2 regions of the Neobacillus sp. S1115 genome follow, and region 2 is predicted to be linked to the other one. Evidence: a T-box and tRNA genes for the amino acid it is inferred to sense, from the RefSeq annotation. Region 2 holds a T-box; the other holds one or more tRNA genes.
The links. The T-box of region 2 lies ahead of ACZ5B7_RS23620 (valine--tRNA ligase). A T-box ahead of a tRNA ligase gene usually reads a tRNA of that ligase, here a tRNA-Val.
Positions count from the first base shown of each region.

Region 1: it encodes a tRNA-Val, which carries the amino acid that the T-box ahead of ACZ5B7_RS23620 (valine--tRNA ligase) is inferred to sense. The anticodon was not compared.

Region 1 covers NZ_AP038275.1:89,109-93,520, forward strand. The annotation lists rRNA gene ACZ5B7_RS00445 (23S ribosomal RNA) at 1-2,418, shown strand, start outside; rRNA gene rrf (5S ribosomal RNA) at 2,506-2,622, shown strand; tRNA gene ACZ5B7_RS00455 (tRNA-Val) at 2,633-2,708, shown strand; tRNA gene ACZ5B7_RS00460 (tRNA-Thr) at 2,718-2,793, shown strand; tRNA gene ACZ5B7_RS00465 (tRNA-Lys) at 2,893-2,968, shown strand; tRNA gene ACZ5B7_RS00470 (tRNA-Leu) at 2,978-3,062, shown strand; tRNA gene ACZ5B7_RS00475 (tRNA-Gly) at 3,073-3,147, shown strand; tRNA gene ACZ5B7_RS00480 (tRNA-Leu) at 3,153-3,241, shown strand; tRNA gene ACZ5B7_RS00485 (tRNA-Arg) at 3,254-3,330, shown strand; tRNA gene ACZ5B7_RS00490 (tRNA-Pro) at 3,346-3,422, shown strand; tRNA gene ACZ5B7_RS00495 (tRNA-Ala) at 3,430-3,505, shown strand; rRNA gene ACZ5B7_RS00500 (16S ribosomal RNA) at 3,685-4,412, shown strand, end outside.
Region 2 covers NZ_AP038275.1:4,819,290-4,823,701, reverse strand. The annotation lists gene ysxE (spore coat protein YsxE) at 1-483, shown strand, start outside; gene ACZ5B7_RS23630 (hypothetical protein) at 510-698, opposite strand; gene ACZ5B7_RS23625 (O-antigen ligase family protein) at 922-2,247, shown strand; T-box leader at 2,356-2,589, shown strand; gene ACZ5B7_RS23620 (valine--tRNA ligase) at 2,641-4,412, shown strand, end outside.

The sequences.
Region 1 (4,412 bases), 1.5 Mb from region 2:
AGGTGAAAAGCACCCCGGAAGGGGAGTGAAAGAGATCCTGAAACCGTGTGCCTACAAGTAGTCAGAGCCCGTTCATGGGTGATGGCGTGCCTTTTGTAGAATGAACCGGCGAGTTACGATTGCATGCGAGGTTAAGTTGAAGAGACGGAGCCGCAGCGAAAGCGAGTCTGAATAGGGCGAATTAGTATGTAGTCGTAGACCCGAAACCAGGTGATCTACCCATGTCCAGGGTGAAGTCCAGGTAACACTGGATGGAGGCCCGAACCCACGCACGTTGAAAAGTGCGGGGATGAGGTGTGGGTAGCGGAGAAATTCCAATCGAACTTGGAGATAGCTGGTTCTCTCCGAAATAGCTTTAGGGCTAGCCTCACGTAGTTAGAGTCTTGGAGGTAGAGCACTGTTTGGACTAGGGGCCCTCATCGGGTTACCGAATTCAGACAAACTCCGAATGCCAATGACTTATCCGTGGGAGTCAGACTGCGAGTGATAAGATCCGTAGTCAAAAGGGAAACAGCCCAGACCACCAGCTAAGGTCCCAAAGTATACGTTAAGTGGAAAAGGATGTGGAGTTGCTTAGACAACCAGGATGTTGGCTTAGAAGCAGCCACCATTTAAAGAGTGCGTAATAGCTCACTGGTCGAGTGACTCTGCGCCGAAAATGTACCGGGGCTAAACGTATCACCGAAGCTGTGGGTGGACACCTCATGGTGTCCGCGGTAGGAGAGCGTTCTAAGGGCGTTGAAGCTAGACCGTAAGGACTGGTGGAGCGCTTAGAAGTGAGAATGCCGGTATGAGTAGCGAAAGATGAGTGAGAATCTCATCCACCGTATGCCTAAGGTTTCCTGAGGAAGGCTCGTCCGCTCAGGGTTAGTCGGGACCTAAGCCGAGGCCGAAAGGCGTAGGCGATGGACAACAGGTTGATATTCCTGTACCACCTCTTTATCGTTTGAGTGATGGGGGGACGCAGGAGGATAGGGTAAGCGCACTGCTGGATATGTGCGTGCAAGCAGTTAGGCTGGTGAATAGGAAAATCCGTTCACCGTAAGGCTGAGCTGTGATGCCGAGGGAATTATAGTACCGAAGTTCCTGATTCCACACTGCCAAGAAAAGCCTCTAGCGAGATAAAAGGTGCCCGTACCGCAAACCGACACAGGTAGGCGAGGAGAGAATCCTAAGGTGAGCGAGAGAACTCTCGTTAAGGAACTCGGCAAAATGACCCCGTAACTTCGGGAGAAGGGGTGCTTTTTGGGGTGAATAGCCCCGAAGAGCCGCAGTGAATAGGCCCAGGCGACTGTTTAGCAAAAACACAGGTCTCTGCAAAGCCGCAAGGCGAAGTATAGGGGCTGACGCCTGCCCGGTGCTGGAAGGTTAAGAGGAGGGGTTAGCGCAAGCGAAGCTCTGAATCGAAGCCCCAGTAAACGGCGGCCGTAACTATAACGGTCCTAAGGTAGCGAAATTCCTTGTCGGGTAAGTTCCGACCCGCACGAAAGGCGTAACGATCTGGGCACTGTCTCAACGAGAGACTCGGTGAAATTATAGTACCTGTGAAGATGCAGGTTACCCGCGACAGGACGGAAAGACCCCATGGAGCTTTACTGTAGCCTGATATTGAATTTTGGTACAGCTTGTACAGGATAGGTAGGAGCCTGAGAAACCGGAGCGCCAGCTTCGGTGGAGGCGTCGGTGGGATACTACCCTGGCTGTATTGAAATTCTAACCCGCACCCCTGATCGGGGTGGGAGACAGTGTCAGGTGGGCAGTTTGACTGGGGCGGTCGCCTCCTAAAGTGTAACGGAGGCGCCCAAAGGTTCCCTCAGAATGGTTGGAAATCATTCGCAGAGTGTAAAGGCACAAGGGAGCTTGACTGCGAGACCTACAAGTCGAGCAGGGACGAAAGTCGGGCTTAGTGATCCGGTGGTTCCGCATGGAAGGGCCATCGCTCAACGGATAAAAGCTACCCTGGGGATAACAGGCTTATCTCCCCCAAGAGTCCACATCGACGGGGAGGTTTGGCACCTCGATGTCGGCTCATCGCATCCTGGGGCTGTAGTCGGTCCCAAGGGTTGGGCTGTTCGCCCATTAAAGCGGTACGCGAGCTGGGTTCAGAACGTCGTGAGACAGTTCGGTCCCTATCCGTCGTGGGCGCAGGAAATTTGAGAGGAGCTGTCCTTAGTACGAGAGGACCGGGATGGACGCACCGCTGGTGTACCAGTTGTCTTGCCAAAGGCATCGCTGGGTAGCTATGTGCGGACGGGATAAGTGCTGAAAGCATCTAAGCATGAAGCCCCCCTCGAGATGAGATTTCCCATAGCGTCAAGCTAGTAAGATCCCTGAAAGATGATCAGGTTGATAGGTCAGAGGTGGAAGCGCGGTGACGTGTGGAGCTGACTGATACTAATCGATCGAGGACTTAACCAAGTCATAATTAAGTAAGGTGAACTCGTTTTTACTAAACTTCTTCTGCGTTATCTAGTTTTGAGGGAATGAAACCTCTAATTCAATAGGTCCGGTAGCAATGGCGAGAAGGTCACACCCGTTCCCATCCCGAACACGGAAGTTAAGCTTCTCAGCGCCGATGGTAGTTGGGACGCAAGTCCCTGTGAGAGTAGGACGCTGCCGGGCCATCATATATGGAGGATTAGCTCAGCTGGGAGAGCATCTGCCTTACAAGCAGAGGGTCGGCGGTTCGATCCCGTCATCCTCCACCATATTATTATGCCGGCTTAGCTCAATTGGTAGAGCAACTGACTTGTAATCAGTAGGTTGAGGGTTCAAGTCCTTTAGCCGGCACCACGCTTCTTACTTCATTGAATTGCATCAGCGGAAGCGTGCGCGAAATCCCGAAGGGATTTTAAGCAGAATAACTAGGTAGTTTAGCATTTCTTATTGTACGAGCCATTAGCTCAGTCGGTAGAGCATCTGACTTTTAATCAGAGGGTCGAAGGTTCGAGTCCTTCATGGCTCACCATTTTAATATGCGGGTGTGGCGGAATTGGCAGACGCACCAGACTTAGGATCTGGCGCCGCAAGGCGTGGGGGTTCGACTCCCTTCACCCGCACCATTTTAATATCGCGGAAGTAGTTCAGTGGTAGAACACCACCTTGCCAAGGTGGGGGTCGCGGGTTCGAATCCCGTCTTCCGCTCCATATTTGCCGGGGTGGCGGAACTGGCAGACGCACAGGACTTAAAATCCTGCGGTAGGTGACTACCGTACCGGTTCGATTCCGGTCCTCGGCACCATTTATAAAATAAGCGCCCGTAGCTCAATTGGATAGAGCGTCTGACTACGGATCAGAAGGTTATGGGTTCGACTCCTGTCGGGCGCGCCATCAAATTTAATAGTACGGGAAATAGCTCAGCTTGGTAGAGCACTTGGTTTGGGACCAAGGGGTCGCAGGTTCGAATCCTGTTTTCCCGACCATTTTAACGGGGCCTTAGCTCAGCTGGGAGAGCGCCTGCTTTGCACGCAGGAGGTCAGCGGTTCGATCCCGCTAGGCTCCACCATTTATTTTTAAAAATATATTGACATTGTTAATTTGCTTTGTTAATATATAAAAGTCGCCTTTGAGAGGCGGATTAAATAGTTCTTTGAAAACTAAACAAACAAAACGTCAACAAACAATAATTATTCATTTCTTTTGAAATGAAGCCAACGTAACATTTTTGAGCTAATCAACTCAACTTTATTGGAGAGTTTGATCCTGGCTCAGGACGAACGCTGGCGGCGTGCCTAATACATGCAAGTCGAGCGAATCACTGGGAGCTTGCTCCCGGTGGTTAGCGGCGGACGGGTGAGTAACACGTGGGCAACCTGCCTGTAAGACTGGGATAACTTCGGGAAACCGGAGCTAATACCGGATAATTTCTTCCCTCGCATGAGGGAAGGTTGAAAGTCGGTTTCGGCTGACACTTACAGATGGGCCCGCGGCGCATTAGCTAGTTGGTGAGGTAACGGCTCACCAAGGCGACGATGCGTAGCCGACCTGAGAGGGTGATCGGCCACACTGGGACTGAGACACGGCCCAGACTCCTACGGGAGGCAGCAGTAGGGAATCTTCCACAATGGACGAAAGTCTGATGGAGCAACGCCGCGTGAGCGATGAAGGCCTTCGGGTCGTAAAGCTCTGTTGTCAGGGAAGAACAAGTATCGGAGTAACTGCCGGTACCTTGACGGTACCTGACCAGAAAGCCACGGCTAACTACGTGCCAGCAGCCGCGGTAATACGTAGGTGGCAAGCGTTGTCCGGAATTATTGGGCGTAAAGCGCGCGCAGGCGGTCCTTTAAGTCTGATGTGAAAGCCCACGGCTCAACCGTGGAGGGTCATTGGAAACTGGGGGACTTGAGTGCAGAAGAGGAAAGCGGAATTCCACGTGTAGCGGTGAAATGCGTAGAGATGTGGAGGAACACCAG
Region 2 (4,412 bases):
TATGAGAGCACAAAGGAAAATGAGAAAGCCCGAATGGTGGTTGTCCATGGGAAGCTTTCATCCGATCATTTTCTTTATGATGAACGGGGATACGGCTTTTTTATTAATTTTGAAAATGCCCGTTACGGCTCACCAATCCATGACCTGCTCCCATATGTATCAAGGACTTTAAACACAAGTCCAAAGCGAAATGATGATGTGATTGGTTTGGTTTATCATTATTTTAAATATTTTCCGTTTAAGCCGGAGGAAAAATTATTATTCAACAGCTACTTGGCCTACCCAATACCCATCATCCAAATGGCAGAAAAATATTATCGGAAGCCTCGTCCGAAAAATGAGTTAAAATATGTCCGCCAGCTGCAGCATCGCTATTGGCATTTAAAAAATACCGAATATATTGTAATGAGAATGACGGAAATTGAGAACCAGCAAAAAGCAGCCCAAGAGGCAGCCCAGCAGGCAAAAGAAGGAGCCCAATAGCAGGAATCATCTGCACATAGGGCTCCTTAAATAATTTCAAAATAAATGGAAATGGCAATGACGATAAAAAGGGATAATAACAAGACATCAAAAATAGTTGGCAGAAAAATAGTTCGTATAAATTGAAAGATAATAAATGGGACCACCAGCTGTCCGGACAATCTCCGAAACGTTCTAAACCAGGGACGGTGTTTATACTTATGGAAATTCTTCACCCCAAACCCCCCCTTTCCCAATTTACCCTTATCATATGTATATTCAAAAATAGTGTGAATGACCTATAATTCTTCCAAAAAATATTCAATTTGATTTGTTTCATAAATAATGACATGGTAAAATTATTAAGCTATAAAGTATGACTTTTGGAATATTAACCTTTTTAGAAAGTCTGTATTAGAAAATCTTTTTTCGTATTAACACACGTGAGGAGTTATCAAAATGTACTGGTTCATCATTCTTTTCCCGCTTCTTATTTATCCCTGGGGGCCATTTACGTATTATACATTTCCAAAGGTCTTTTATTTAGATATGTTTGTCTTGTTTACATGGTTATATTTAATAGTCAAAAAAAAATATTGGACATCCAATCTATCTAAATCTGAATTAAAGATTGAATTCATAGTCTTAATATTTATGTGCTTAATTGGAATTTCAACGGTATTTTCAGTTGATTTTTATTCCTCATTTTATGGTACAGAAACACGATTTGAAGGATTAGTAACTTTTTTTTCATATTGCAGTATACTATTGTTTTCTTATAGACTGCTAGATGTTAAGAAAATAGAAAACCTTCTTAAATGGATGGCTTTTGTTTCAATCTTTGTTTCTATTTATGGAATTCTTCAACATTATTCCTTAGATTTCTTTCCGAGAAATATCTCTAAATTAAATGAGATAAGAAGTTTTTCTTTTTTCGATAATGCAAACTTTTACGGTTCATATCTTGTCTTAATAATTTTGTTAACAATAACACTTTATTTAGTTGAAAAAAGTAGAAAATTGCTAACTTTATATTTAACCACAATTTGTATTAATTTTATAGCTCTAATTTTTTCTGAGACAAGAAGTGGATGGGTGGGTCTTGCATGTGGGATTATCTTTCTTACAATCTTTGCCGTAGTAAAAAGAAGGCATCTCTGGCTTAAATGGACTACAATGTTAATTGCTTTAGGCCTAATCTTTATTTTGATAAATCTAGTCGAGGATGGAAAATATTCTGGGCGTTTAGCTTCATTTTTTCTTGACTCATACAATGTTGCATCCCATCATACCACTGGGCATGAAGGTTCAGCCAGAATGTTTATTTGGAAAGAATCTTTTCCGCTGATACACTCTAATTTTTGGCTTGGTTCTGGACCTGACACCTTTAAGTATGTATTTCCAGCTAAACCGGAAGAACTTGAAAAATATTATGGGACTTCAAATATTATTGTGGATAAGGCTCATAATGAATATTTACAGATTGCAGTAACATTAGGAATACCTGCTTTATTAATATATTTAACTCTCTTGTGTATTGTCCTTGGACGAGCTTTCAAAGCAGTAAAAATTATTAACGGGAAAGAAAAACTTCTTTTGTATGGATTGATATCTGTTATAATTGGTTATCTAATTCAAGCATTTTTTAACATAAGTACAGTTCCTGTTGCCCCGTTATTTTGGGCAACTATTGGTATAACGCTATCTAAAGCTGAATTGCACCTTAATAAAAAAAATAATAATAATTCACTTTGTACTTCTGAAGAAATATATCGATCTGCCTAATTTGCAAGCGAGCACCATGCTTCACGCATATAGTATAAAATACAAAAAACAAGGATATCCTGATTGACGAAGGCACTGTTTTTTGGGTAGTATTATATATAATTGAAAAATAAAGCTTTGACAGGGAAGAGTACGGTGAAAGCCAGCTTTTAGAGAGGGGAACCATTAGCTGAAAGGTTTCCTAAGCGGAGCATCGGAAGGTCGCCCAAGAGCTTCTTCTGTGAACAGGTCAAAAGGCTCCAGTAGTAGAAGACGGATGAAATCCGTTATCCGATGAAGTGCCAATCATCATTATGATTGGAAAAAAGGTGGTACCGCGAAGCAACTCCATTCGTCCTTTTATGGCGAATGGGGTTTTTTGTTGTTTTTAAAAGATAAAAGGAGGCAATTCAGTTGGAAACAAAAGAAATTACGATGCCAACCAAATACGATCCGCAAACAATTGAAAAAGGTCGTTATGAATGGTGGCTGCAAGGGAAGTTTTTTGAAGCAAAAGATGATGAGGGAAAACAGCCATATACAGTCGTTATCCCACCGCCTAACGTTACTGGAAAACTCCATTTAGGGCATGCATGGGATACAACTCTTCAAGATATCATCACACGCATGAAGCGGATGCAGGGCTATGATGTTCTTTGGCTTCCGGGTATGGACCATGCTGGAATCGCGACCCAGGCAAAGGTTGAACAAAAGCTTAAAAGCGAAGGCAAAAGCCGTTATGACCTTGGCAGGGAAAAATTCGTTGAGGAAACATGGAAGTGGAAGGAAGAGTATGCTTCCCATATCCGTGAGCAATGGGCAAAGTTAGGTTTAGGACTTGACTATTCCCGCGAGCGTTTCACTCTCGATGAGGGACTTTCAAAAGCGGTTCGCGAAGTATTCGTTACCCTTTACAACAAAGGCTTAATCTACCGCGGCGAATATATCATTAACTGGGACCCATCCACAAAAACGGCCCTTTCTGATATTGAGGTTATTTATAAGGATATTCAAGGTGCCTTTTATCATATGAAGTATCCGTTAGCTGACGGTTCCGGCTACATTGAAGTAGCAACAACTCGTCCGGAAACGATGCTAGGGGATACAGCGGTTGCTGTTCACCCGGAAGATGACCGTTACAAGCACTTGATCGGCAAAACGGTTATCCTGCCAATCGTTGGCCGGGAAATTCCGATTGTTGGCGATGATTATGTTGATATGGAATTCGGTTCTGGGGCTGTTAAAATTACTCCTGCCCATGACCCGAACGACTTTGAACTCGGAAATCGCCATAATCTTGAGCGTATTCTTGTTATGAATGAAGATGGAAGCATGAACGAAAAGGCCGGAAAATATCAAGGTCTTGACCGTTTCGAATGCCGCAAGCAAATTGTTAAAGACCTTCAAGAACAAGGCGTTCTGTTTAAAATTGAAGATCACCTGCATTCCGTTGGCCACTCTGAGCGCAGCGGGGCAGTAGTAGAGCCTTATCTTTCTACACAATGGTTTGTTAAAATGCAGCCGTTGGCAGATCAAGCCATTGAGCTTCAATGCAAGGAAGAAAAAGTACACTTTGTTCCAGACCGTTTCGAAAAAACATACCTGCACTGGATGGAAAACATCCGCGACTGGTGTATTTCCAGACAACTATGGTGGGGACATCGCATTCCTGCTTGGTATCACAAAGAAACAGGTGAAGTATTTGTCGGTCATGAAGCGCCAGCTGACAGCGAAAACTGGGAACAGGACAAAGACGTATTAGATACATGGTTCAGCTCAGCGTTATGGCCATTCTCGACTATGGGCTGGCCAGACATAGAAGCGGCTGATTTCAAGCGGTACTTCTCAACGGATGTTCTTGTAACAGGCTACGATATCATCTTCTTCTGGGTATCCAGAATGATTTTCCAAAGCTTAGAGTTCACCGGTGAGCGTCCATTTAAAGATGTTCTCATCCACGGACTTGTTCGTGACGAGCAGGGCCGGAAAATGAGTAAATCGCTTGGAAACGGCGTTGACCCAATGGAAGTAATCGACAAGTACGGTGCGGATGCCCTTCGTTACTTCCTATCTACGGGATCATCACCAGGTCAAGATTTACGTTATAGCACGGAAAAAGTTGAAGCAACCTGGAACTTTGCCAATAAAATTTGGAATGCTTCCCGTTTTGCTTTAATGAATATGAA